DNA from 3 places in the Gottfriedia sp. NPDC057948 genome. Region 1 is predicted to be linked to each of the others. Evidence: riboswitches for the same ligand, from Rfam matches in the RefSeq annotation. Region 1 holds a riboswitch; each other region holds the start of a gene.

Region 1 (10,079 bases):
TAAATAGTTAAGTAAAACTCGGAAAATATGATAAAAAACAAATCACGATAAGTATTCCAACTTAAGTGATTTGTTTTTTATTTTCCCTGCACTTTTTTTATTAAGTTCTTATGCTCTTACCCTTTTTTCTCCCTTCTCTCTGTCAATAAACTTTCATTTATTCCATCAAGTTCCTTTTGTAGTTTGACGATTTTTGAAATCTGAGCTTTCTTTTCTTCATCCGTATCTTTTTCTTCTGCATTCATTGCAGCTATTTCTAGTTGTAATTTAATTCGTTCATTTAATAAAGCTTGCTGATCGTTTGAGATGTTCTGTCTTCCGTTCCAATCTGCAAAAGATCCTTTGAATTCATAAAGATTTCCATTTTCAATATGAATTACACGATTTGAGACCTTTTTTAGTAAATATGGATCATGTGACACTACAACTACTGCTCCAGGGTATGCAGCTAATGCTTCCTCAATTCTTTCTCTAGTGTGTATATCTAAATAGTTTGTTGGCTCATCAAGCACTAGTAAATTAGAATCAGAAAAGTATAATTTTACGAAAGCAACTCTACATTTCTCACCCATACTTAGTTGAGCAATATTCTTGTAAACATCCTCTCTTCTAAAAAGGAAACATGCTAAAATTGTTCTTGCCTCTGTTTCAGTCATATTTGGAAGTGATAAAATTTCATTTAAAATTGTTGAATCCTCATTTAACGCTTCAAGCTCTTGCATAAAATAACCTATTTTTAATTGAGGATTATGTCTTACAGCACCATTATTAGGAATCGTTAATCCTGTTAATAATTTTAAAAATGTAGATTTTCCAGAACCATTTTTTCCGATTACAGCTAATCGATCTTCTCTATTTAAAATAAAATCTACTTGGTTAAATAACGATTTTTCATCATATGAAAAATCAACTTTTTCAAATGTAATCATTTGTTTAGCTGAAAACGAATCATTTTCAAAGCTCGCTGAAATTGTTTTAACTTCTTTTGGTTTTTCTACTTTTCTTTTCTCTAATCGATCTAAATCCTTTTCTTTTGATTTAAATCTTAATGCGTTTTTTGCTGCTTGTTTCTTAGCAAAAGGATCACGTTCACTAGCAGCATTATGAGAGCTTGTAAACCATTGTTTATATTGATTAATTGTTTCAATAAGCTTTTTCTTTTCCGCTTCTTGTTTTTCATATTGTGCTTGCTGAGTTTTTCGCTCATGTTCTTTTTGTATTTTGTATGTTGAATAGCCACCATTATACTTAACTGTACCACTTTCACTTAATTCAACTGTAACAGTCGCAACATCATCAATGAATTGTCGTTCATGAGAAATAAAAAGGACACTACCTTTAAAATTTTGTAACCATTCCGTTAACCATTGGATTGACTCAGTGTCCAAATGATTTGTTGGTTCATCTAAAATTAATAGCTTTGGTTGCTTCATCATTACTTTTGCTAATTTAACTTTTGTTTTTTGTCCACCACTTAAATGACTGAATGGGATATTCCATAACTCTTGCGGTAATTGAAATTTCTTCAAAACTTGATCTATTTTTGTTTCCCAATCATAGCCATCTAATTCTAAATATTTACTTAAACTCTCGTTATAGTTAGCAAGATTTTCTTCATTAGACAAATCAAGTAAATACTTTTCTATATTCTTTTTGATGAAATATCGCTCTTGATCAAATGATTCAATCACTTCCCTAGCTGACAGGTTTTCCTGATTCTCTTCATCTGTTAAAAGCCATCCAATTTCATCTTTTGAATAGTGAATTTGCAGCATTCCTTTTTTCAATGGAATATTACCTAAAAGGGCATTAATAAAGGTTGACTTTCCAACTCCATTTTCACCAATTAATGCTACCCTTTCATTTTGTTTTATGTCTAAGTTTCCATTTTTAAAAATTGTTTTCCCATTTAATTCTATTTCTATATTCGATGCTTTTATAATAAACATATACTTCACTCCATCCGATTTTAAAAAATCACTCTACTTAAAAATACAATCTGTTTTCGAAAGTATTTTTTAAGAGAGAAAATAAAAAACACACAAGCAGTATCTGCCTGTGTGTAAATTGGATGTGATTTAATAAGCCATGTATATATAAAAATATATATACGTTAGAATATATTTCAAATGAAATATAATAGTAAATAAACCATGCATTTAAGACAATGGATTAATTTAATATTAGTATAGGCTCATAAATAGACATAGTTATCCAATTTCTCTGATTTCAGGCAGAGTACTTTTTTGCTATAAAATTCATTAGCTTAAAAAGTTATCGGATATTGTACATAGTGTCTAAATTTGATGCCTCCTTAAAAATATTAATTTAATCTTAGCTTAATTTTAGTATGTTTTCAATGCTTTCTTTTTATTCTTTCCAAATTAATGCCAATTCCTTACTCAATTTCTTTCTTAATTGGCGACTTTCTAAACGTTTAAATGCTAATTGCTGTAATTTAATTTCTTCCTCAGTTTCTGGAATTACCTCTACTACTTTATGTGGTTTTCCATCTTTTAGTGCAACAAATGTTACAAAACATGTTGCTGCAACCCTTTTTTCAGCTGAAAGTAGGTCTTCGGCAGTAGCTCGAACGAATACTTCCATTGAGCTTGAGCCTGTTAAGATCACGAACGATTCATAATATATACAGTCACTTTCACGAACTGGACATAAAAATTCTACTGAATCCATCGATGCGGTTACACATTCCATTCTTGAATGCTTTGTAGCTGAAATGGATGCAATTAAGTCCATTGCGGCAAGCATTTTTCCTCCGAATAATGTACCATGGTTATTTAAATCAGTTGGAAATATTCTACTACTATCAAATACTTTGGATTCTTTTACATATCTACCATTCATCGATTTCACCCTATCATTAAATAATTGAATAATATTTTTCTCGAACTTTTTTCGCAGATTTTACCATATTTGATAAGGCATCTATTACCTCAGTTTCATTACGCGTCTTTAAACCACAGTCTGGATTAACCCAAAATCTATTTGCATCACATACTTTTAAAGAACTAATAATATTTTCTTCCATTTCCTCAACCGACGGTACCCTCGGACTATGAATATCATACACGCCTAAACCAATTCCAAATGGGTAAGGGGACTCAGCTAAATAAGTAGAAAATTCTTGATGACTTCTTGCATGTTCAATTGAAATAACATCTGCATCTAAATCAATAATTGTGTCCATAATATCGCTAAAATTGCTATAGCACATATGAGTATGTATTTGCGTTTCATTTCGGACGCTTGATGTAGCTAAACGAAATGCTCTCGTTACCCAATGTAAATATTGAGCCCCATCTTTTTGCTTCAAAGGTAAACCTTCTCGAATTGCAGGTTCATCAACTTGAATAATTGAAATGCCAGCAGCTTCAAGTGCATTTACTTCTTTACGTAAAGCTAATGCAATTTCATTTGCTATTTCCTCTCTTGTTCGATCCTCACGAACAAATGACCAATTTAATATTGTTACTGGACCTGTCAACATCCCTTTGACTGGTTTTGCTGTTAAGCTTTGTGCATACTCAGTTTCATTTACAGTAATGGGCTTTGTAAATTCAACTTTACTAAAAATAATTGGCGGTTTAACACAGCGTGATCCATAAGATTGAACCCATGCTTTTTTCGTAAATGCAAATCCCTCTAGTTTCTCACCAAAATATTCAACCATATCCGTACGCTCATACTCACCATGTACCAATACATCCATATCAATATTTTCTTGAAGTTCAACCCATTCTTTAATTTTCAATTTAATTTGATTCATATATTCTGAATCATCAATTCTTCCTTTGCGCCATTGCTGTCTTATTTGTTTAATTTCCTTCGTTTGAGGGAAACTTCCAATTGTAGTCGTTGGTAAAATCGGTAAATTCATTACTTTATTTTGTAATGGATATCTTAAATGGAATGGTACTGGTCTTCTAAAATCTTCTTCATTAATGGATTCCAATTCATTACTAGTTGAATGATTTTTTTTGCTAAGCTGTTTTAAATTTACTAAACAATTACTTGCATATTTAACTTCATTTTCAAACATTCTCGCTTTGTTTATAAATAAACTTTTTAGTATAACTAGCTCTTCTAATTTTTCATCGGCAAACGATAATGCCTCGAACAATGTTTCATTTAATAATTTCTCTTCAATTTTTGTAACTGGTACGTGAAGCAAACTACAAGACGGTTGAATCCACCAATCTTTTGGACTTATTTCTTTTTTAAGAGAATTTAAAAAATCAATGGAATCATTTAAATCATTTCTCCAAATATTACGCCCATTAAGTATTCCTACGCCTAATACCTTGTCATTTGGAAATCCGTACTTCAGGATCGACTCTAAATTTCCATCTTTACCGTGAACAAAATCAAGACCAATGCCTTCTACTGGGAATGAAATTAGTTCTTTATATTGTTCAACTGCTTCAAAGTAAGTTTGAAGCATGATTGATAATGTAGGTACAGCTTTTGCGATTTGATCATATACTTCTTTCATAAAACGAATATCTTCGCTTGATTCTTCTAACACAAAACATGGTTCATCAATTTGTACCCACTCAACACCTTCACTTTCTAGCTCTTTAAGCATTTGTATATAAAGGCTTACTAGATTATTTATTATGTTTCGTTTTTCTTCTTCCTGGTAACCTTTTGCTAACTGTACAAATGAATAGATTCCTAGAATGACAGGTTTCGTTTTTATACCAAGCTCAATGAATGCCTCTTTGTATGCTTCTAAAGGCTTATTGAATAGTAATTTAGATTGCTTTTCTTTTTGATATTCAGGAACGATATAGTGATAGTTTGTATTAAACCATTTCGTCATTTCACAAGCTACAATGTTTTTACTTCCTCTTGCTAATGCAAAATACGTATCTAGACTTGGTCTATCATTAATTTCACCAAATCGACTAGGAATCCAGCCAAACATAGTGGCAAAATCTAGTACATGATCATAAAACGTAAAATCATTTACAGGGACTAGCTCCACACCTAAATCGTACTGTTTTTTTATTGAGCTTAATCTTAGTGATTTCATTTCCTTCTCAAATTCTTCTTGATTCATTTTCTTTTGCCAAAAGCTTTCTAACGTTTTTTTCCATTCACGATTTTCACCAATTCTCGGATATCCTAGATTACTTATGTGTACCACTTTTACCCTCTCCTTTTAACTAAAATAAAAAAGCATTTTTATCTCATAAGAGACAAAAATGCCTTTAAGTTGGAAAACATAAATAATTAGAATACGTTAACTTAAGCTTTCTTTCCATAAGGCACCTCCCTATCTCTCGTAGGTCAAACAGCGTCGTTAGAATAGGCAGGTCTCCTGACTTAAGAATCTTTGTAAATAAAAGCCTTCCCTATTTTAATAAGTGGCATCTTCATATTTACTCCTCTATTACAGTGGCGGGACCGTGTTGGAATTAAACCAAACTTCCCTTTTAAGTAAATGATTTCAAACTTTGAACTTCATTTACACCTATTCCCTACTATTTAGTTTTCATCATTTTGTCATAAAATGCAAAAATAGTCAAAATATTTATTTTTTATTTTCCGAACTATTTAAAAAAAATTTTTATTTTGGATTAAATAAATGCTGTTGATTTAGTAATTCAAGAAATTAAAAAATGCGTTCGTATATTAATCTCATCCAGTTTCATTACTGTTTGATCTTATCATACGAACGCATTGATTGTTTATAAAATTTATTTTTTTATTGAATAGCTATGTTCAAAGAAACATCTTACCATCAAACTAAGTAATGTATTAATTAGCTATTTCTTCATCTGATTGAGCATCTAATGGTACACGTTTTCCGATACCAAAAGCATAGAAACAAACGACAAGGATTGCCAAGAAAATAATCCCTACAATAAGTGAGATACGTGTGTCATCATTAAACCACATACCGATCAATACCATAACTAAATAGGCTAATGTTAAGTAGTTAGTAAATGGTGCAAAAGGCATTTTAAAAGGATGATTTTTAATTTCATCTCCTTTTACTTTTCTGAAACGAATATGACTAATTAAGATGACAAACCACGGGATCATCCCAGGAAGTACACTTGCACTGTATACATACACGAATAAGTTTTTTGGTGCAATAAAATTTAAAATAACACCAATTACTAAACCAATTAGTACACCGAACGTACCGAATAAAGGCACTCCGTTATTTGAGACTTTTGTAAAATATTTTGGTGCTTGTCCATTTATACCTAATGTATAAAGCATGCGACCTGCACTATAAATACCACTGTTACAACCAGACAATGCAGCAGTGATTACGACAAAGTTAATAATTCCAGCTGCAGCTGTAATACCAAATTTTGCAAAAGTTACAACAAACGGGCTACCAATCGAATTTAGTTGATCCCAAGGGAAAACTGTTACAATTACAAAAATAGCACCAATATAGAAAATTAAAATACGCCAAATAAGACTTTGAATCGCATCTTTTAATGTTTTTTTCGGATTTTCTGCTTCTCCAGCTGTAATACCGATTAATTCAACGCCTTGATAAGCTCCAACAACTAGTGAAAGTGCAAAGAAGAAACCTGACCAACCACCTGTAAAGAAGCCGCCATTTTTCCAAAGGTTAGATATACCAATCGCATTTCCACCGTTTCCAAGACCAAAGAAAATAAGACCAAATCCTGCAACAATCATCAATAAAATCGTAACGACTTTAATCATTGCAAACCAAAATTCAAATTCACCAAATGATTTAACCGAAATTAAATTTGCTGCACCAAGAATCACAATTGCAATAATTCCTGGTATCCAAGCAGGTAAGTCTGGAAACCAGTACTTCATATATGCCCCAACTGCTATAATTTCTGACATTCCAACAATAACCCACTGGAACCAGTTACTCCAAGCAGTCATATACCCTGCTAAAGGGTGTATATATTTATGGCCAAATGTCGCAAATGAACCAGTACTTGGCTCTAGGTATAACATTTCCCCCATTGCACGCATAATGAAGAAGATAAATATCCCCGAAATTGCATAAGCAAGCATTACTGATGGGCCTGTCCAATGAATGGTACTCGTTGAACCCATAAATAAACCTACACCGATTGTACCGCCTAAAGCAATCATCTGAATATGGCGCGCTTTCAATCCTTTTTTCAATTCCTTTTGTGCCATTCTATTTCCTCCCCTTCCTGATGAAACAATTGTCACTTTTTGAATCAACCTTAAAAACTTCTCCCCTAAAACCATTACTAACTTACTTTAGAATATTTACAGTTATAAAGCTTCTTTATTTTCCTATCATTAACTGATCTTTCGAATTGAACTTGGAATATTTTCCTTATTTTTCTTTCGTAAAATACTAATAAAATAACCAATAAAACCACCAATAATAGCTGGAAATATCCAACCTAAACCTAAACTATACAACGGGAGGTACTTAGTGAAGAAATGATGAATTACTTCAATTTGTATTCCAGCTGAGTTTAACCCATCAAAAAGGCTGACAATAAAAGTTAAGATCAAACTACCTTGATACACTTCTGACCTACCTTTAAATGTATAGTGTAAGAATGTTAAGAAAATTAAAGATATAGCGATAGGGTATAGTGTCATTAATACAGGAATTGAAACTTTAATTAACTGAGTTAACCCTATATTAGCTATAAGTGTACTAAATACAGTCATAATGATCGCAATTTTTTTGTAAGAAATGGCTGGAAACAATTCATGAAAAAAAGTAGAACAAGCAGTGATTAGACCTACACTCGTAGTCAAACATGCCACTGTAATCATTAAACCTAATAATATTGCCCCATAAGAACCAAAATAATAGTCTGAAACTTTCGCTAAAACTTCAGCTCCATTATCTAATCGACCAAGTTTCTCAACACTAGAAGCTCCCATATAAGAAAGAGCTGAATAGATTATTGCTAAAAGTGAAGCAGCTATTGCTGTTGACTTTCCACAAATGATCATAAGCTGTTTTTTATTCGTAACTCCTTTTCCTTTAATTGCGTTTACAATAATAATTCCAAAAACAAAAGCTACAAGAGCATCCATTGTTAAATAGCCTTCTTGGAAACCTTTAAAAAACACATTTGTTGTGTACCCTTTAAATGGCTCTTGAAATTTCCCAATTGGATGAACAATAGCGATAACAACAAGCAATCCGATAAACGTTAATTTAATAGGAGTTAGAAATTTTCCTACTACATCAATAATCTTTGTAGGATTAAGTGATAACAAGCATGTAACTGTGAAAAATAAGATTGTAAATATGATTAATGCACCAGGACTTGCATCATTTGATAAAAAAGGTTTAACGCCAATTTCAAACGATACATTCCCTGATCTAGGGATAGCAAAAAATGGACCAATTGCTAGATAAAGAACCGTAGTAAATACAATACCAAACCACGGATGTACACGTCTAGCTAAAGATTGCAAATTTTTTTCACCTGAAAAAACAAAAGCTGTAACACCTAACAATGGTAATCCAACTCCAGTAACTAAAAAGCCTGCATTGGCGATCCATAAGTTTTTTCCAGCTAACTGTCCAAGTATAGGTGGAAAAATCAGATTTCCTGCTCCAAAAAACAGTGCAAATAACATAAAACCTAGAATGATTATAAAAGTATTAGGTACTCTTGGTGACATAAACAACAACTCCGATTAATAATTTGTATAAAGTTCCAAATTGGACTAATTTTCAGACCAAACAATCTTACCTCACATTTTCATCAAATTCAATAAAATTATATATAATAAGATCTTGTTTCTTCGCGTGATTATATTTTGTCACAAATTTTTCAAAACTATATAACCCAATTCAATTGATTCTCTTTAGATTTGTTGCTTCTAGAGTAAAGAATTTGGATTTAAGTGATCTAAAAGTAATAAAAAAAAGCACCTCAGTTGATAAACTTGGGTGCTTTTTTGCTGTTGAAATACAACCTTGTCAATTAAGATCGAATCTATGTATTATAAGAATCATTTCAAACTTTTTTCAAACTTAGCTCTTAAATATTTTTAACTTCTCAAGAATAACCAATTACTAAAGTTTGTTGATCTTATAAACCCGCTCAAACATATTAACATTTAAAATCATTATTAGAAAAGCAAAAATGAATAATAATATATAACAAGATTCACTTAAATTACGTCTGTCCATTTTATAATTCAACCCTCTACAGATACCCCATTCGTTAAACAGGAATGCTTTTTTAAAATCTAGTTCTATTTTCCTATTTTTTGATCAATCAATGGTTATTTTAAGGTACACTTTCATATTGTGAGCTTGTAGGAAGATCAGTATTTTAAAAGTTATTGAATATAATCATAAATATTCTTCACTAATAGTAAACAGGTTACTGCAATAAAAAGAGCACGTACATATCCACTTCCTTTTTTTATCGCAAATTTCGAGCCACATATCGCGCCTGCAATTTGTGCAATTCCCATTATGATTCCATAAGTGTAGTTTACTTGTCCTAAAAACATAAACATTAACAATCCAGCAATATTACTACTAAAGTTTAAAAATTTTGCATTGCCTGCAGACTTTAAAAAATCAAACCCAATCATTAAAAAAGCAAAAATTAAAAAGGATCCTGTTCCAGGTCCAATGAACCCATCATAAAAGCCAATCGCAAATATCGTAACTAAAAAAATAATGAATTGATAATTGGGTAAGTTTTTTTGTGTTGAAATGCTTCCCCAATCTTTCTTGAAAATAGTAAAAATTGCTACTGCTCCGAGCATAATTAACATCAATGGCTTAAGCAGTTCAGGGTTTAACAAATGTACAGTGTATGCACCTAATAATGAGCCAACAAATGAGAGTGGAAAAAATTTAAGCACTGATTTTAATTCGATTTTACCAGAACGATAAAACATTAATGTACTTGTTAGAGAGCCAATTGTCGCTGCTAATTTATTGGTAGCTACTGCCGCGGCAGGGTTAAGTCCAGTGAATAATAGTGCAGGTAGTGTAATCAACCCACCACCCCCAACAACAGAATCAATAAATGAAGCTAAAAATCCAAAACAAATTAAAATAATTAATAAAGATGAGTCTA
Region 2 (10,079 bases), on a different contig from region 1:
CAGGTGGTCCTACAACGTTAGGGAAGAATCTAGCGAATGAAACGATCGTTACATCAATAAAAGAAGCAATTCGCCATAATGTTGTTGGTGTAGGGGTTTCGGTTTTTATCGGATCTGACTATGAAACTCAAACAGTAACAAATCTAGCCCATGTTGTAACTGATGCTCATGATTACGGAATACCCGTACTTGGAATTACTGCCGTCGGAAAAGAGCTTGAAAAACGGGATGCCAGGTTCTTAGCATTAGCTTCAAGAGTTCTTGCTGAAATGGGAACCGATATTGTTAAGACTTATTACTGCGACAACTTTGAACAGGTAACGAGTAAGTGCCCGGTTCCTATAGTTATTGCAGGTGGCCCAAAATTTGATACAATTCGTGAAGCACTAGAAATTACGTATAATGCTATGGAGCAAGGTGCAGCTGGGGTGGATATGGGAAGAAATATTTGGCAATCTCAGCATCCTCTTGCAATGATCCAAGCGATACATTCCATCGTTCACAAAGGATTCACAGTAAATGAAGCGGTAGATTTATATGAATCTTCTTCAAAAGTAAAAGCTTAATATGTGTAAAAAAAGGAAACCTTTTACAATACCACCTTAATAATACGAACACAGTATCAGCAGAAGTGATTAGTAAACAAGGCTTTAAAGTTACGACAAGTCCAAAAACAATAACTGTATTACAAAAATAATTATTAAATTAAGAAAAGTGTAGGGATGTGAAAATTTCTTGCACTTTTTTATTAGTTTAAAAAATTGTTAGTTTTAATAAGTGAAAATTGATACGAGCAATGTGTTTTCCCAGTTTATATAGTAGCTCGAAAATGCAAATACACTAAAGATAGTCCCAGTACTTTTATAAAAGAGATTGGTCTTTATTGTAGTTTATAGTAATCTTCTATACTCAAGCATATTTTCAATGGCTAGAAGGTATTGAGTTAAAAAAGTTCTATGTTTCTTTACTATCTCTCTCGATGTCAAAACCTTCATTTTCGAGGATACTAACATAATGACTAAAAGTACTTCTTTAAGGTTAAGTTGTTTGGCCGCTTCACTTGGACTATATACGATTTGTTCATTATCCATACCCTTATATCACCTCTAAAAATAAGCTTTATATGGTCATGAATTATCCTCTAAACCCTCATAAATTAACCATTATTATGTTATGTATAAGAGGTTATATGTTATGTGTAGCATCTTTTTTTATTTTTTATAACCTGGTATAGGAGAGATAAATCAAGCCATGTATTTAAAAATCCAAAATTACTACTCAAATTTTCCTCCAAAGCTAATTCATTAAAAAAAATACTTCTATTAGATAATAACTGATGCAAAATAATATTTTAATAAAAATTTTATGGTAATAATCTGTCTATTATATAATAATTCAATAAAAAGTTATTCTGTTTTGGTGAACAGATCAACTTTTTATTGAATACATAGAAGAATATTGTATTTTTATCGATAGTGAATCTAGTAAAAATCCAAATGAAATTATTCAGAGATATGCAAAGGTTCTAATGAAGATTCATTCGTTACTTTCTGATCATAACATTAAATGAAGATGCAGATGCCAAAGTGAATTATTTGTTTTGTTATTATCCTAGATGGTGTAGAATTTCCCTAACAGTATTTTTAAAAAAATTTCTAGTAATAGAATATTAATTTTCGGATGAACTGCTGGTTAAAAATGAAAAGACAATACTACACTCCTAAAATTTCAGTATTCAAAATAAATACTTTATTTATATCTAAAATTTTGGTAATATAATAAAAAAGTAGTTTGAAAGAAAAAGTAATTAAAATCATTACTTCTTAATCTTTCATCATTGTATGAAACGGATAAAAAAATGTCCACTAGGTTATTTGTATAAGTTAGAATTAGAAAAAGAATTTAGTCGTATTACTCATAAAGGATCTAGCTAACTTGGTACGAATTAATGTTCATCTACATATTGATGAAGACGTTTTCAATTGTGAATAAGAAAAATCAAAATATAACAATGAAGTAAAACTAAGAAAAATAAAGATGATGATTGGGGAGAAGAAGATGAAATTCAAGGCAAAAAAGATAGCTGAAATAGGGGAACATGTCTTATTTAAGAATGAAATTAAAGGGATTGTTGAAAAGGTCAATGAAAATACAGTTATTGTAAATATAATCGATAATAAAACGGAATTGGTGTTTGAAGGAAACAGAACAGTTGTATCACATAAAAATTACAAAGTGATTGATGGTATCTGAAGGGAAAGAAAAGTCAGTTATTCTTGAGTTATTAAAATATTTTTAACGAATATTCTAAATATTGAAAATGTAAGCGTTTTCTGTTATACTAAATAGTAGGTTGGATGGCATGTGTGGCTATCATCGTATTTGGCGTAGGTGGGGCCAGTACTCGGGACAGATCCGATAGGATTTGTGATGTGAAAATGTATTGGGTTGATAAGATGTAATAGAGTAACAATGAAATAGTCGCTCATGGAACGGCTGTTTTAGTCGAAAAAATATAATAAAAAAACCTTGTAATTTCAAGGTTTTTTTTATTTCCTTTTTTATAGAATTAAAAATAAATAAAAGTGCGGACAATTTCACGGACAAGTTTACAAGAAAACCACACGAAGAGTTCACTTTTTACTTGTCCTTAATAACAAAAAGTTTTAAAAAAAGAAATGTCGATATTTAATTTCTGCTATTTCTATATTACATTCAATTACTTAACCAAGATGAAGTTATTGGAGGGTAGCGTTTTCCTTAAAGTAGTTTAAAAACTCTTGAAATATTAAATCTGATAGACTAGAATAATATTATCTAATAAATTAAATACTAATTTGTTAACAATTAGTTAAGATGCCTTAGGGCTTAATAGGGAATCTGGAGCATTACCAGAACTGTCCCCGCAACTGTAAGTGTGGACGAAATAGACAAACCACTGAAACGTTTATATGGACGTTACGGGAAGGGTCTAAAGTAGGAAGATACACAAGTCAGGAGACCTGTCTTAGCTTTTAAAGTTTCGATTTCTTCGGGTGTTGAGAAGATGAAACGTTTGGACAAAAAGGATTATTTTTTAACTTTCTTTGTGCTGGCGTTTTATCCGTTCAACTTTTGTTGAACGGATTTTTTCGTTTTAATGATTCTAAATCATTTTTTATGCCTATATTATGCCTCTAGAAGAAACAAGTCTTTTTAAAAATTGAATAGATTAGGATTGGTGCACTATGAAAATTAGTGCTTAAAAGGGAAGTACGGTTTAAATCCGTCACGGTACCCGCCACTGTAAGGGGAGTTCATTGCAGATGTCACTGAAGGAATTTGGGAAGACGCAATAGAATGATGAACCTAAGTCAGGAGACCTGCCTTTACCTAATAGCTTCAATCAACCTACGGGAACATAGGTAGAAGTGCTGAACTTACATCGCTATTTTTTTGTGTGTATTTATTCTGCACCCCTATGTCCATAGGGGTGCTTTTTTTATGAAAAAACGAAAGGGAGTATGTTACATGACTACTTGGAATTTACAAGGGACGAAACATCATGTCCTCATTTGTAACGGCAGCAGCTGTATGAGAAAGGGTGGGGAGGAAGCGACACAAGCAATACGGAATGAAATCACCAATTTAAGCTTAGATTCAATCATACATACTACAAGAACGAGATGCAACGGGAGATGTAAGGATGCACCTGTTGCCATCGTCTATCCTTCAGGGACTTGGTATAAAAACGTAACCCCAGAAGTGGGAACTACGATTGTAAAGCGTCATCTGGCTGAAGGTCATTGCCTTCAGGAGCATTCGATCTATCAATATTCCGAAGCTGGATTCATACATCCAGAAGGGTCGGAATGCATCGAAGGAATACAAAAAGCGGTTAAAGAAAAGATTTAACAGCGGATAGTAGCTGGATTCTAGTTTGAAATTGTGGAAGGTGGCGTAATAGTGTGAAAGGTAAATTATTGGTTATTGGTTTTGGCCCAGGTGATGAAAAACATATTACCGGACGGGCAAAGGAAGCCATCCAAGAAAGTGATATCATTATCGGCTACAAAACCTACGTGGATTTAATCAAGGGATTAATAGCTGGAAAGCAAATCATCAGCACAGGAATGACAGAAGAAGTGAGCCGTGCGCAGGAGGCTGTGAAACAAGCTGAGCTCGGTTACACGGTAGCTGTCATTTCGAGCGGTGATGCCGGTGTATATGGAATGGCAGGACTTGTTTACGAAGTGCTAATTGAAAAAGGCTGGAAAAAAGACTCAGGGGTAAAAGTGGAGGTGGTCCCTGGCATTTCTGCCATCAACTCCTGTGCTGCTTTATTAGGCGCGCCGGTCATGCATGATGCCTGTACGATTAGCTTAAGTGACCATTTAACACCTTGGAGCTTGATCGAGCAACGAATCGAAGCGGCCGCTCAAGCTGATTTTGTGATTGCCCTATACAATCCAAAAAGCGGGAGAAGAACACGGCAGATCATGGAAGCACAAAAAATTCTATTAAAATATCGCTCGCCAGACACCCCTGTAGGATTGGTAAAGAGCGCCTTCCGTGATAGTCAAAAGATCGTCTTAACCAATTTACAAGAGATGTTAGATCATGAAATTGGCATGTTAACCACCGTTTTAATTGGCAACTCATCAACATTTTTCTACGATGAATTGATGATCACCCCGCGCGGTTATCAGCGGAAGTATACATTAAATCAGGCAATTCAACCTTTGAAACCGCATCAGCGTCTGCAAAAGGAAGCCGAACCATGGGCACTGGAGCAAATGGAAGATGGTATGCCGGTAAACAAGAAACTAGTCACCCCAACCTCTGTGAAAGAGTCGCCAAGAGAGTTGGCTGAGGAAGCCTTGCAAATGATCCTAGGTGAGACCTATGGACAAACCCAAGGTTTAATTGTGAAGCAAGACTTTCAATCTATTTTTGAGGTAGCGGTCAGCCCTGGTGTCGCCAATAAAAAATTTACCGCGCATCAGATGGTCATTCTTTCCGAAATTATCGGAGAAGAAGGAGTCATGGAATACACACAAGACCATTTTATGAAGCTGCAAATTTTAACCTCTAAGCCTGATGAGATTATTGAAAAACTAACTGCAGCCAACTTTTTAATTGCTCCTGTTGGCGACGTATTAACCGTAAAAGCCTGTGATTTTTGTGACGGAGAAAAGAAGGATTCTATCCCTTATGCCGATGAGCTACAAGTAAGGCTTGGCGGCATGGAACTCCCAAAAGAACTGAAACTTGGTGTGAATGGCTGCGGCATGGCATGTTATGGAGCCGTAAAAGAAGATATTGGCATTGTCTACCGTAAAGGAGCGTTTGATTTGTTTTTAGGAGCCAAGACAGCTGGAAGAACCGCCCATAATGGCCAAATCGTAGCTGAAGGAATCGCACCGGAAAAAATTGTCGGGGTCATAGAGGGAATTGTTCAAGAGTACCAACAAAAAGCGTATCCAAATGAACGTTTCTATAAATTTTTTAAACGGGTCAAAGAAGTTCAAGGTTTTGTGTACCAGGATATCACACCAAATCTTAAAATCGAAGCAGCTGTTTGCGGGGAATAAAGGAGAGAAGTCTAGCGATAATTGGCAGGTAAGGCATTTACAAACAAAGGGGAGGAAATATTTTGAGAGCAATTTTATTTGTGGGGCATGGAAGTAGAGATCAAGAAGGAAATCAGCAGGTTCGAGAGTTCATCCGTGAGATGAGAAAGACTTGGGAAGATTCTTTCCTGCTCGAGACGTGTTTTTTAGAATTTGAACAACCAACAGTGAATCAAGGCATCGATCTATGTGTGGAGAAAGGGGCCGACCATGTTGTCTTGATTCCGATCATGCTCTTACAGGCAGGACACTCCAAAATTCATATTCCAGCAGCTATTGATGAGGCAAAGAATAAATATCCGTTTGTTCAATTTACTTATGGCCGACCAATTGGTGTTCATGAGGAAACATTTGAAATTCTAAAAACTAGATTAATGGAAATTGGCGAGAATGTAGAAACCATCGAAGACGATACGGCTGTCCTTTTGTTAGGACGTGGCGGAAGCGACCCTGATGCGAATAGTGATTTATATAAAATTGCTAGATTACTATGGGAAAAAACAAACTATAAAATCGTCGAACCTGCTTTTATGGGGGTGACCAATCCTTTAGTTAACGAAGGGATTGAGCGCTGTATTAAGCTTGGAGCAAAAAAAGTAGTAATCCTGCCTTACTTTCTATTCACTGGCATCCTGATTAAACGGTTAGAAGATATGATGGTACCTATTCAAAATCAATATTCCGCGGTTGAAATTAAGTTGGCTGACTATTTTGGTTATCATCCAAAATTACAGACAATTTTAATCGATCGGGTGGAAGAAGCCCTTCGTGATGAAGTGAAGATGAACTGTGATACCTGCCAATACCGTCTTAATGTGATGGAACATATCGATCACCACCACCATCATGACCACGATCATCATCACGGCCATAACCATGAACATCATGACCATGATCACAAACATGCGGTGCAAAAGGCTGGAGATAGAGGATGATTTTCGTATTAGCTGGTACAAGTGATGCAAGAGCCCTTACTTTAGAAATAAAAAAGGAAGGCTTCGATCTTCTGGCCTCAGTAGTCACAGAAAATGCAGCGGTTGAATTAAGGGAGTCAGGTATATGTGTACAAGTAGGCAGATTAACGGATGAGGACATGGTGGAGTTGATTCACACAAAAGGTATTCTAGCGGTTGTCGATGCCAGTCATCCGTTTGCGGAAGAAGCTTCGAAAAACGCTATCAAGGCGTCCGAAAAAGCGGGAATCCACTATATTCGATATGAACGGGAGTCACAAAATTTCCAATATGACAAAATGAAAGTCGTCGAAAGCTACGAGGAAGCTGCGGAGCTTGCAATGGCCAATAAAGGCGTGGTGATGCTGACAACAGGCAGCAAGACGCTTAAAATTTTCACAGAAAAACTATTAGGTAACCCGGACATTCGCTTGATCGCCAGGATGCTGCCTCGTATGGATAATATGGAAAAATGTGAGCAACTTGGGCTGCCACAGAAAAATATTATTGCGATCCAGGGCCCATTTTCAAAAGAGTTCGACAAAGCCCTATATAAGCAATATGGCGTCACCTTAATGGTGACTAAAGAGAGTGGGAAAGTCGGATCGGTCGATGAAAAGGTGGAAGCAGCCAAGGAACTGGGGATTGAGGTTATCCTTATTGGCCGCCCAAAACTGAATTATGGTACCGTCTATGCTAATTTTATCGATGTCATCACAGAATTACATAAAAAGATTGGTTCCACACCAATTGTCACAACAGAACAATCATTTTAATACAGGAGTGAGATAAATGGATTTTCGTACTGAATTTAAACCGTTAACCGTCCAACCGGAACAGATTGAAGGTAGAAGTTTTGAAATGATTAATGAAGAAATTGGGGAGCACCCTTTTACTGAGGATCAGTATCCAGTTGTCCAGCGTATCATCCATGCATCCGCTGATTTTGAACTTGGGCAAAGCGTCCTCTTCCATCCTGACGCAATTCAGTCCGGTATTCGGGCGATTCGGAGCGGGAAAATGGTAGTTGCAGATGTTCAAATGATTCAAAGTGGGGCAAATAAAGCACGAATTCAAAAATTCGGAGGAGAAATTAAAGTCTATATTTCCGACCCAGATGTCATCCAGGAAGCCAAACGGCTGAATACAACAAGGGCGATTATTTCGATGCGGAAGGCGATTAAAGAAGCAGATGGCGGTATTTTTGCCATTGGGAATGCCCCAACCGCCTTACTCGAACTTATCCGCCTGATTAAAGAAGGAGAAGTAAAACCTGGTCTTGTCATTGGATTGCCTGTTGGGTTTGTTTCTGCGGCTGAGTCAAAAGAAGAACTAGCTAAGCTCGATATCCCATTCATCACCAATATTGGCCGGAAAGGTGGCAGTACAGTGACCGTTGCTGCATTAAATGCCATTTCCATTATGGCTGAACGGGGATAACCCATGCAGGAAGTACCAAAAGGAAAGCTGCGGGAAGGATATACGACTGGGGCTTGTGCAACAGCAACCACCAAAGCAGCGTTGACAGCATTAATTACCGGTGAACCGCAAACAGAATCAACGATATACTTGCCCGTTAAGCGGTTTGCAACCTTCCATGTAGAAAGCTGTGAAGTAACGGAACAAATGGCTACCGCCAGTACGATAAAAGACGCGGGGGATGACCCAGATGCCACCCATGGGGCCTTGATTGTTTCCACTGTGTCATGGCTCGATGAACCAGGCATTGTGCTTGATGGTGGAATTGGAGTTGGCCGCGTTACAAAGGACGGCTTGCCCGTTCCTGTCGGCGAGGCCGCGATTAACCCCGTTCCTCGCAGGATGATCCACGAGACAGCCGAAGGGGTATTAAAAGAATTCGGGATTACAAGAGGAATTAAAATTGTCATTTCCGTACCAGCTGGTGAAGAAATCGCTAAAAAAACACTCAATGGACGCTTAGGAATCATTGGCGGGATTTCTATTCTCGGAACCCGTGGGATTGTCGTTCCTTTTTCCACAGCCGCTTATAAAGCCAGTATCATCCAGGCTATTAGTGTTGCCCGGGCAAGTGGCTGCGAGCACGTTGTCATTACAACAGGCGGACGGAGCGAGAAAAATGCCATGAAGCAATTCCCCGAGCTGCCTGAAGAAGCTTTTATCGAAATGGGTGACTTTGTCGGGTTTACCCTTAAACAATGCAAAAAGCAAGAGGTAAAGAGAGTTTCGATGGTCGGCATGATGGGGAAATTCTCAAAAGTGGCTATGGGGATCATGATGGTCCACTCAAAAAGTGCCCCGATAGATTTTGATTTTTTAGCTGAGGTGGCAAGCCGTACTGGTGCTGATACTACCCTGGTCGAGGAAATTCGAACTGCCAATACAGCATCACTGGTTGGTGATTTGATGACAGCACAGGGCCACTTATCCTTTTTCGAAATGCTTAGCGACTATTGCTGCGACGCTGCGTTAAAGGAAGTCGATGGTGGGATCGACATAGATACGACACTATATACCATGAAGGGTCAATTGTTAGGAAAGGCGGTGCGTAAGAGTGGCATCAATTAAAATGATCGGCATTGGGGACGAAGGGAAAGTCAGCCTACTCCCGATGTACGAAAAGTGGATTAATGAAAGTGACCTATTAATAGGAGGAAAAAGACAGCTTGCTTTTTTTTCTGAATTCGCCGGCGAAAAAATGCCGATTGAAGGCGGGCTTTATTCTCTAGTGGAACGGTTGCAGACGGAGACTAGAAACGTAGTGATTCTAGCTTCAGGAGACCCGATGTTCTATGGAATTGGAAGCTATTTATCTTCTAAAATCGATTTGGATATTTATCCATATATAAGTTCAATCCAGCTTGCTTTTGCCAGAATGAAAGAAAGATGGCAGGATGCTTATTTTACTAGTGTTCACGGCAGGAGTATAAAAGGGTTGGCACAGCGAGTGGATGGAAAAAAAACAGTCGCAATCTTAACCGACACAGAAAATTCCCCAAATAAAATCGCTCAGTATTTGCTTTCCTTTGGCATGACTGAATATGAGGCGTTTGTGGGCGAGAACCTTGGCAGTGACAAGGAACGATGCCGCTGGTTTACCCTTTCTGAAATGAAGGATGAAGAGTTTTCACCGCTCAATGTAGTAATTCTTAAGAAAAAGGGGGAAAGCCCACATTGGCCGATTGGCATTGACGATTCGGAATTTTTACAGCGTAAACCAGATAAGGGCTTAATTACAAAAAAGGAAATTAGGACACTAAGCATTAGTGGCCTAAGGTTAAAAGAAGATAGCACAGTTTGGGATATTGGGACATGCACAGGTTCTGTTGCGATTGAGGCTGCGAAAATCGCCAGGGAAGGACAAGTGTTTGCCATCGAAAAGAACGATGGCGACTTAGAAAACTGTAAGCAAAATTTAGCAAAGTTTCGTGTGGATGCAACACTCGTCCATGGGAAAGCACCAGAGGGACTAGAAACCTTCCCGGATCCGGATGCGGTTTTTATTGGCGGGACGGCAGGTGGGATGGAAGACATT
Region 3 (10,079 bases), on a different contig from region 1:
AACGTGAACGATATGCGTTTTTAGATTTGACTGGATTAACTCCTGGTGATGCAAGAGAACTATCACCTCATGAAGTGAAAAAACTAAGAGCAATGGCTACAGCAAAGCCACGCTAATGATAAGTCAGACTATTGATCACTGTTTTCTTATTTAGTTACCCTACTTATTAATCGTACTTATTTATAATCCGGTTAACATTTTTAGAAACTGTGTTTTAATTCAGTCTGATACCCTATTATTTCCACTACGACTCGGTAAATACCGAGTTTTTTCTTTGCTTGAAACATTGAATATTTTTGGATAAAAGATTGAAAATTTAGTCTTTTTTGAAACGTATCAAATTTCTATTCAAGAATAGGAAATAATGATATTCTATCATATGGGAGGAACTGTATATATGAAGAAAAATAGAACGTTAATTCGAACAATTATCTTATTAGTTTTGGTTTGTGCAATTGGTTATACTTTTTACATAAATTTTTTTAAGAAAGATGAAGTTATTACTAAAGGAAGTAAAGCACCAAACTTTGCTATGACGGAGCTGAATACTGGTAAAAGCTATACTCTTTCAGGTGAAAAAGGAAAAGGCGTAATTGTTAATTTTTGGGGTACTTGGTGTGAGCCATGTAAGCGAGAAATGCCTTTTATGAATGAAATCTATTCGAAATATAAAGGAAAAGGGATCGAGTTACTTGCAATGAACGCAGATGAATCGAAATTTTCAGTAAAAAGATTTGTAAGCGATTATAAACTTAATTTTCCAGTCGGAATAGATAAAGATCAAGAGGTTTTAAATATATATGGTGTTAACCCTTTACCAACTACGTTTTTTGTAAGTCCGGATGGGACAATAAAGAGAATCGTAACTGGTCAAATGACACCGAATTCTTTTGAAAGTTATATTAAAGAAATATTACCAAAATGATGAGTGTACATTAGTAAGGGGAAATAAAATGGAGACTTTTAAATGTGAATGTGGTCATCTTAATCATGTAGGTACTATAATATGTGAGTCATGTGGTAAACCTCAAGATGAAAAAGCAACCGAATTACTTGATATGCGCTATGAAGGGACTGCTAGAAGATCAATCGTTAATAATCAAACTTATATAGATAAAATATGGACGTTTTTTTCATCTGTAAAAGTAGCTGTTGTAATCATTCTAATTACGCTAGTAGCATCAGCATTAGGTACTATTTTTCCGCAAAGAGAGTTACTACCGCCTACTGCGAATCCTGCAACGTATTATCAAGATGAATATGGAATCTTTGGTAAAATATACGATGCAATTGGTTTGGATAATACGTTTAACTCTTGGTGGTTCATGTTACTTGTTGCATCGATTGGGATATCACTAGTAATCTGTAGTTTAGATCGAATTTTACCACTCTATAAAGCTCTAAACAAACAAACTGTTACTAGACATCCAAACTTTTTAAAAAGACAAAAAATGTTTGGAATTAGTAGAGTTGAACAGATTCCAGACGAAATAGAAAAAGCTAAAGTTAACTTGCGTAAAAGAGGTTATAAAATTCGTGAAGAAAACGGCAATATCTTAGCGGAAAAAGGACGTTTCTCTCGTTGGGGTCCATATGTAAACCATATAGGGTTAATTATGTTCCTTATTGGGGTAATGATGAGATATGTACCAGGTATGTATATGGATAAAGCTCTTTGGGTTCAAGAAGGCGAATTAAAACCTGTCGTAGGTACAAACCAAAACTATTATATTAAATTAAATGATTTCCATATGGAAACGTATGATAAAGATAAAGAGGGTAAAGTTTATAAAAAAGCGATTGAGCGCTTTGGAAATGATAAGATTCCTAAAAACTATCAAGCTGATGTGACGTTGTATAAACGCGAAGGAAATTTAATACCAGGAGAAGATCCAAAACTTAAAAAAGTAAAAGATTATAGTATTAAAGTTAATGAACCTCTAAAGTTCCAAAACTTCGCTCTATATCAAGTAGATTATCGAATTGGTGAATTTAGTGCATTTTTATTTACATTACAAAATAAACAAACAGGTGAAAAATTAGGGCCAATAACAGTAGATTTACAAAATCCTAAAGAAGTATATGACTTGAAAAATGGATATAAAGTAGAACTTAAAAATTATTTTCCTGATTTCTATTTTAACTCTGATGGTCAACCTGATACAAAAACGAGAAAACCGAACAATCCAGCGTTTGTATTTAAAATGACTACTCCAAAAACACCAAAAGGTGAAGTAGCATTCGTTGCGATCAAACAAAATATTGAACCAAATGGTGAAAACAAATATAAAATGTCATTTGCAGGTATTGAAACAAAAGATTCAACAGGTTTAACAGTACGTAAAGATTTAACTCTTTGGTTACTTGGACTTGGAGGAGCAATCTTTATGATCGGTGTAATTCAAGGGATGTATTGGTATCACCGACGTGTTTGGATCCAAAATCAAGATGGGGAAGTTTGGGTTGCGGCATTTACAAATAAAAACTATTATGGTTTAAAGATGGAATTAAAGAAAGTGTTTAAAGACACAAAAATAGAATTGCCGATTGATCAACAAGCTAATGAATAGTGTTTAACTAGGGGGAAAATATGTACGAGCTAAGTAGTAATTTTTTATTTATCGCGTTTATTTGTTATATTGTAGCTACTTTCTTTTTTGGTGGCTCTTTGAAAACAAATGATAATGGTCCAAATAGATGGGGTACAATTGGAATTACAGTTACATTAATTGGATTCTTGTCTCAAATTACTTATTTTATTTTAAGATGGATTGCAGCTGGGCATGCACCTGTAAGTAATCTATTTGAATTTATTACATTCTTTGGCATGATGTTAATTTTTGCGTTTATCATGATTTATTTTATGTATCGTTTAAATATAATTGGATTATTCGCATTACCATTGTCAATAATCATCATTGCTTATGCATCAGTATTTCCACATGAAATCAAACCATTAGTTCCATCTTTAAAAAGCTACTGGTTACATATCCATGTAACGACAGCAGCTTTAGGGGAAGCTATTTTAGCAATTAGTTTTATAACAGGACTAATTTATTTAATTAAAAATATTGATCAAAAAGTATCAACAAAGAAAACATTTTGGCTAGAAGCAGTTTTATATTTCTTAGTAACTGTTGTTGGTTTCGTTGTTATTTCAACAGCATTTACTGCATCTGGATACGAAGCAAAATATAATTGGATTAATAAAGATAAAGTACAAGAAGAAATGGTCTATAATCTTCCATCACTTGTTGGTCCACATAAAGGTGAATTGACTACAAAAGATCGATTTGAAGCCCTTGCTGAAATGCCAGCTATGGTTAATGCTAAAAAATTGAACACTGTAATTTGGTCAGTTTTTGCCGGAGCAGCTTTATATGCAATCATCCGTTTAATTTTAAGAAAACGAATTGGTGCATTTTTACAGCCTTTTGTACAAAAAGTAGATAGTGAATTATTAGATGAAATCGGATACCGTGCTGTAGCAATTGGCTTTCCGGTATTTACACTTGGCGGACTAATCTTTGCTATGATTTGGGCTCAAATTGCTTGGACAAAGTTTTGGAGCTGGGACCCAAAAGAAGATTGGGCATTAATAACATGGTTATTCTATGCAGTATTCTTACATCTGCGTTTCAAACGAAATTGGCAAGGTGAAAAGTCTGCTTGGTTAGCCGTACTAGGATTTGCGATTATTATGTTTAACTTAATTGCTGTTAACTTAATCATTGCAGGCTTACACTCTTATGCGTAATTAATAAAAAGCCCTGTAAAGGATAAACTTTCCTTTATAGGGCTTTTTTTCTAATTTATATTTTCGATCTACATGAATTAAAATTTGGTTCACTAGAAATGGTACACATACTTCCTAGTTTTTTTTCACTATTTTATGGAAATAATAATTTCTAAGAATTATGTAAAAATGTTCACAAATTATACTAGAATATACAATTTTTATTATGTAGAATTATGAAGAGGGGGTCGAAATTATGGATCAAAATATAAAAATATTAATAGCAGATGATGAAGATCGTATTAGACGATTATTAAAAATGTATTTGGAACGTGATGGTTATAGTATTGATGAGGCTGAAAACGGCGAGGATGCTTTAAATTTAGCATTGAAGAATGAATATTCCTTAATCGTATTAGATTTGATGATGCCTAAAATTGATGGAATTGAAGTTTGTAGGGAATTACGAAAAACAAAAACAACTCCTGTGATCATGTTAACGGCAAAAGGGGAAGAAACAAACCGTGTTCAAGGTTTTGAAGTAGGGACAGATGATTATATCGTAAAACCATTTAGTCCGCGTGAAGTCGTTCTTCGAGTTAAAGCTCTATTAAGACGTTCTTCCCCTGTACCAGTATTTACTTCAGACAATTCTTCAGCGAAGGATATCGTTGTGTTTCCGCATCTAACGATTGATAATGACGCGCATAAAGTAATTGTTGAAGGGGAAGAGATCAGTTTAACGCCAAAAGAATACGAACTACTGTTGTTTTTAGCTAAGGCACCTGACAAAGTATTTGATCGTGAAACATTATTAAAATCAGTTTGGCAATATGATTTTTTCGGAGATTTACGTACAGTAGACACACATGTTAAACGTCTCCGAGAAAAACTGAGTAAAAGCTCTGAGGATGCTGCGAAAATGATCGTCACTGTTTGGGGTGTCGGTTATAAATTTGAAGTAGGTCAGGAGTAATGATCGTAAGAAGTTTAGTTGGAAAGCTTTGGCTGACAATTATCTTACTAGTCTCTCTTGTATTATCATTCTTGACCTTTGTCTTAATAGGATTTTTTGAAAAATTTTATATTGACCTTCAAGTACAAAATATGAAGGATGATGCCACAAAAATTGCACAGTTAATAGAAAATGGTCAACCACTCTCCGATATTGAGTATTTATCAAATAATATTGTTAGTAGATATTCAAGAGTAATCATTTCTATTGACGGTCAAGAGCCATGGTATTCAAATAATACATATGGAATACAGGAGCTACCATTTAAAGAAATTAAAAATGATGAAATCTTAAATAAAACGTTAACTGATCATAAAGAGGTCAGTAAAAGACTTGTTTATGGTGAAAATAGTGAGAGAGAAAAATTAGTTGTAGGTGCTCCATTACATACAAACTCAAAAAATGGAGCTGTATTTATATACCAAACATTACAACCTGTAAAAGTGATGATTCACCAAACGACTAATTTTGTCTTGCTCGCGGCATCGATTGGGATCGTATTAACAACATTTTTCTCATTTTTTCTTTCTTCTAAAATTACAGCTCCTCTTAGAAAGATGAAAGAAGTTGTAAGTAGTATGACTTCAGGGAATTTTAATGTGAAAGTACCAATCCATTCAAGTGATGAAATTGGAGAACTTGCGTATTCATTTAACAAGATGAGTAAACAATTAAATTTTAATATGAATGCATTAAAACAAGAGAAGGAGAAAGTTTCTAATATTATTACAAGTATGGTAGATGGTGTAATTTCGATTGATAAAGAAGGTCAAATCGTGACATCGAATCCACCAGCTGAACGTTTTTTGAAAATGCTTAATGATGATCAATTTGAAGAACCTTCTTCACTTGTTTTAACGAAGGAACTATTAGATTTATTTGTATTAGTTGTCGAAAGTGAGAAAAAGCAATTTATAGAACTAAATTTCGATCAAGGCAATTGGCAAGTTTTAATGTCGCCTCTTTATAATCAAACAAATATAAGAGGCGTTGTAGCGGTGATTCGGGATGTTACAGAACAAAGACGTTTAGAAAAGATGAGAAAAGATTTTATAGCGCATGTTTCTCATGAACTTCGAACGCCTATTTCCTTATTACAAGGTTATAGCGAAGCGATTGTTGATGGTGTAGCAGAATCCAAGGAAGAGATGCAAGAATTGTCACAAATCATCTATGATGAGTCACTTAGAATGGGTCGATTAGTAAATGATTTGTTAGATTTAGCAAGAATGGAGAACGGATTTACTGAACTAAATAGAGACTTCGTTCCTCTAGTACAATTTGTAGATCGGATTTTACGCAAGTTTAAAGGTTTATCAAAGGAAAAAAATATTAAACTATTTGGAGAAATCGACAACATTCCGCATTTAAATATCTACATAGATGAGGATCGGATGGAACAGGTTTTTACAAATTTAATTGATAATGCAATAAGACATACAAATGAAAATGGAAGAATAATTGTTTCAGTAAATCAAAATGAAAGATCAACTACATTTAATTTTATTGATTCAGGTGCAGGGATTTCAAAAGAAGATTTACCTTTTGTATTTGAACGTTTTTATAAAGCGGATAAAGCTCGTACAAGAGGTAGAAGTGGCACGGGTTTAGGTTTATCAATCGTTAAAAATATTGTAACAGCACATGGTGGATCGATTCAGGTCTATAGTGAAGTAGGACAGGGAACGACATTTAAAGTTAAAATACCGCATAATTTACGAATGAACGAAAAAGATGTAGAGTAATCTTGTTTCATATAAAACATATTACTTTTAAGTTTACAGAAGATATCACTGCTAAACACGCAAAAAACAAAAAAATAAGTAAAATAATAAACATATAAAGAAAATAATTGAATTCTTACCAAATTTATCTTACGATTGAATTAATGAAATATTGATGAGTTTAGTGCAAGTATTGCTTAAAAGGGAATCTGGTATAATCCAGAACTGTCCCCGCAACTGTAATGTGGACGAAACGAATAGCCACTGTTCTTTAAGAATGGGAAGGTCGGAGTAGGTTGAAACAAAGTCAGTAGACCTGCTAAATTCATCCTTGTTCAATTCTTCGGGGAGTAAGAATTTGAAGCAGCAGTTGCAAGAATTCTTGTATTTATATGTTGTTTCAGCCCCGTTCAAAATGAATGGGTTTTTTTTATGCTTTCCAAAATATTAGGAGGATTTAAATGAAGAAGTTTTTATCAAGTTTTATCATTATGTTATTGTGTTTAGGATTATTTGGTTGTAATAATGATACGACACAAAAAAAATCGAATGTAAGTAAGAGTGAACAAGCAACTTTTCCAATGACTGTAAAAGATGCAACGAACAAAGAAGTTAGCTTTAAAGAGGCACCTAAAAGAATCGTATCACTTATTCCAAGTAATACTGAAATCTTGTTTTCTATTGGTGATGGCAAGGATGTAGTAGGGGTAACGGATTTTGACAATTATCCAAAAGAAGTAAAATCAATTGATAAAGTTGGCGGAAATAATGCCGATATGACTTATAATGTTGAAAAAATTATTTCATTAAAGCCAGATTTAGTTTTAGCGCATGAATCAAGTTTAGGAATTTCTGCTGACGGTTTAGAACAGATCAAACAAGCGGGGATCAATGTTTTTGTTGTAAAAAATGCTGCAACTATTAAAGACGTGTATGATACAATTCAACAAGTTGGAGAAATAACGGGAAAAACTGAGCAATCGAAAAAAGTAGTAACTGGTATGAAAACAAAATTAGATGAAATTAGCAAAAAAACAGCTAAAGCAAATACAAATCCAAAGGTTTGGCTTGAAATATCAGGACCACCAGAAATATATACAGCAGGTAAAGGTACGTTCTTAGATGAAATGCTTTCGATTGTTCATGCTAAAAACGTTGCTGAAAGTGAAAAAGGTTGGGTTAAGTATAGTGAGGAATCAGCTATTAAAGCGAATCCTGATGTGATTTTAACTACTTATGGATATTATGTTCCAAATTTAGAAAAAACTGTAATGGCTAGAAAAAACTGGCAAACAGTAAACGCAATTAAAAATCACCGTGTATATGATGTTAATTCAGATACAACATCTAGACCTGGTCCAAGACTTGCAGAGGGAGTCGAAGCAATTGCAAAGGCGGTTTACCCAGAGCTTTATAAATAATACATATTTAATCTTTTTAATTCCAATTATCTTATTAATTTTTTTATTTATTTTAGGGGTTTCGATTGGGTCTACATCGATTCCCTTTTCTTCTATTATTTCTAGCTTTTCAGATGCTCTATTTAAAACTGATTATGTTCCAGCTGATATTCAAACAATTGTCATGAATATACGAGTGCCAAGGGTAATGTTAGCTGGATTAGTCGGTGCTAGCCTTTCGTTGGCAGGTGTTGCATTTCAAGGAATACTTAAAAATCCATTAGCTGATCCTTTTACATTAGGTGTCTCTTCAGGTGCCTCTGTAGGAGCGGTGGTTGTTTTATTTTTTCAAATAAGCTTACCTTTTGTAACTTATTTTACTTTGCCAGTTGTTAGTATATTATTTGGATTTGGAACACTCATCTTATTATTACTATTTGTTCGAAAACTAGATCCATCTCTTAATGTAGAGACAATCATACTAGGTGGCATTATAATAAGTTCGTTTTGTTCTGCATTATTATCATTATTTATAACGTTTTCAAATAATGAATTACGTACAGTAATTGGCTGGTTAATGGGTAATATCGGTGGGAGGGGCATTCAGTACTCTCTTAGTTTATTACCGTTTTTAATCATTTCATTCTTAATTTTATTTAGTCAAAATAGGCAGCTAGATGCGATGACATTTGGTAGCACAAATGCAAAACATATCGGAATTGATGTAAAAAAATCCACTTATTTAATTTTGTTAACTGGTAGTATTTTGTCTGGTGCAGCAGTAGCTGTTTCTGGAACAATTGGATTTGTGGGATTAGTTGTTCCGCATTTTACTAGAACTTTGGTAGGGCCATTACATAAAAAATTACTTCCATTATCAATGATCAATGGCGCAATATTTTTAATCGGGTCGGACATATTATCAAGAGTTGTATTAGCCCCAAGAGAGTTACCAATCGGGGTAATTACTTCATTAATTGGTGCTCCAATATTTGCATTAATTTTACTATCTTTGAAAAGAAATAGGGGAAAAGTATGATTAAATGTCAAGATATCTCATATTCATATGATGGAATTCATACTGATTTGGATGAACTGTCTTATTCTATTAATCAAGGAGAATGGCTAGGAATTATTGGTCCAAATGGGAGTGGAAAGTCAACGTTTTTAAATATTCTTAGTGGACTTTTTAAACCGTCTAAAGGAAATGTCATGTTAGATGGAGAATTTGTATCTAGTATGTCTAATAAACAAATAGCAAAAAAGATTGCTGTTTTATCACAACAAAATTCCTATACATATTCTTATGAGGTAAAAGAAACAGTTAAACTTGGACGTCTTGCTCATTCGTCTTCCTTTTTTCCTAGCTGGTCCACAATCGATGAAACTGCAGTCAATAATGCAATGATGATGACTGGTACTAAGAAGATGGAAAAAAGCCTCATAAATGAAATTAGTGGTGGTGAGCGTCAAAGAGTATTTCTTGCTCAATGCTTTGCTCAGGAAACACCATATATTTTTTTAGACGAACCAAGTAACCATTTAGATTTAATGCATACAATTAAAATTTTAGATGTTTTAAAGGAATTACAAAAACATGAGAATAAAACGATCGTAACTGTTTTTCATGACTTGAATTTAGCAAGTCTTTACTGTGATCGATTAATAGGATTAAAGGACGGAAAAATTTATATCGAAGGAAAAACAGACTTAGTTTTAAGTGAAGATTTATTAAAAGGTTTATATGACACATCTTTTCAAATTTTAGATAATCCCGAAACAAATAAAAAAGTCATTATTTATAAAAGTAATGTATTGTAAATTAAAATTGAAAAAAGGAGAGATTTTTCATGAAAATTTATACAAAAACTGGGGATAAAGGTCAGACTAGCTTAGTAGGTAAACGAGTTGACAAAGATGATTTAAGGGTAGAGTCTTACGGGACAATTGACGAAGTAAATACAATCGTTGGTTACGCAATGACATATTTAGATCATCAAGATACGAGAGATATTTACAATTCACTTCAAAAGATCCAACATGAACTATTTGACTGTGGTGGAGATTTGGCAGTAGTAAAGGATAGCATCCCTTTTAAAACGACAGAGAAAATGGTTGAAGAGCTTGAAACATTAATCGATGAATATATGGAAGCAACTCCCCCATTACAACGTTTTATTTTACCAGGTGGGTCAAAGCCTGCT

The links. A riboswitch is a leader RNA that binds a small molecule or an ion and turns the genes downstream of it on or off. The one in region 1 is predicted to bind cobalamin.
Region 2: another riboswitch for cobalamin. It lies ahead of ACFVRR_RS13615 ((2Fe-2S) ferredoxin domain-containing protein); the one in region 1 lies ahead of metE (5-methyltetrahydropteroyltriglutamate--homocysteine S-methyltransferase).
Region 3: another riboswitch for cobalamin. It lies ahead of ACFVRR_RS10150 (ABC transporter substrate-binding protein); the one in region 1 lies ahead of metE (5-methyltetrahydropteroyltriglutamate--homocysteine S-methyltransferase).

What each region holds. Positions count from the first base shown of each region.
Region 1 covers NZ_JBHVPN010000001.1:791,542-801,620, reverse strand. Annotated here, with positions in the region: gene ACFVRR_RS03715 (YitT family protein) at 1-3, shown strand, start outside; gene abc-f (ribosomal protection-like ABC-F family protein) at 117-1,949, opposite strand; gene ACFVRR_RS03705 (acyl-CoA thioesterase) at 2,371-2,865, opposite strand; gene metE (5-methyltetrahydropteroyltriglutamate--homocysteine S-methyltransferase) at 2,882-5,170, opposite strand; cobalamin riboswitch at 5,318-5,516, opposite strand; gene ACFVRR_RS03695 (amino acid permease) at 5,785-7,173, opposite strand; gene brnQ (branched-chain amino acid transport system II carrier protein) at 7,303-8,658, opposite strand; gene ACFVRR_RS03685 (TSUP family transporter) at 9,325-10,079, opposite strand, start outside.
Region 2 covers NZ_JBHVPN010000008.1:530-10,608, forward strand. Annotated here, with positions in the region: gene lsrF (3-hydroxy-5-phosphonooxypentane-2,4-dione thiolase) at 1-566, shown strand, start outside; gene ACFVRR_RS13610 (DUF2187 family protein) at 2,059-2,253, shown strand; cobalamin riboswitch at 2,838-3,024, shown strand; cobalamin riboswitch at 3,202-3,384, shown strand; gene ACFVRR_RS13615 ((2Fe-2S) ferredoxin domain-containing protein) at 3,511-3,894, shown strand; gene cobJ (precorrin-3B C(17)-methyltransferase) at 3,948-5,573, shown strand; gene ACFVRR_RS13625 (sirohydrochlorin chelatase) at 5,636-6,547, shown strand; gene cobK (precorrin-6A reductase) at 6,544-7,341, shown strand; gene ACFVRR_RS13635 (precorrin-8X methylmutase) at 7,358-8,005, shown strand; gene ACFVRR_RS13640 (cobalt-precorrin-5B (C(1))-methyltransferase) at 8,009-9,112, shown strand; gene cbiE (precorrin-6y C5,15-methyltransferase (decarboxylating) subunit CbiE) at 9,099-10,079, shown strand, end outside.
Region 3 covers NZ_JBHVPN010000004.1:309,403-319,481, forward strand. Annotated here, with positions in the region: gene rluB (23S rRNA pseudouridine(2605) synthase RluB) at 1-116, shown strand, start outside; gene resA (thiol-disulfide oxidoreductase ResA) at 398-925, shown strand; gene resB (cytochrome c biogenesis protein ResB) at 954-2,570, shown strand; gene ccsB (c-type cytochrome biogenesis protein CcsB) at 2,591-3,757, shown strand; gene ACFVRR_RS10140 (response regulator transcription factor) at 3,993-4,712, shown strand; gene ACFVRR_RS10145 (ATP-binding protein) at 4,712-6,496, shown strand; cobalamin riboswitch at 6,641-6,813, shown strand; gene ACFVRR_RS10150 (ABC transporter substrate-binding protein) at 6,937-7,896, shown strand; gene ACFVRR_RS10155 (FecCD family ABC transporter permease) at 7,862-8,914, shown strand; gene ACFVRR_RS10160 (ABC transporter ATP-binding protein) at 8,911-9,696, shown strand; gene ACFVRR_RS10165 (cob(I)yrinic acid a,c-diamide adenosyltransferase) at 9,726-10,079, shown strand, end outside.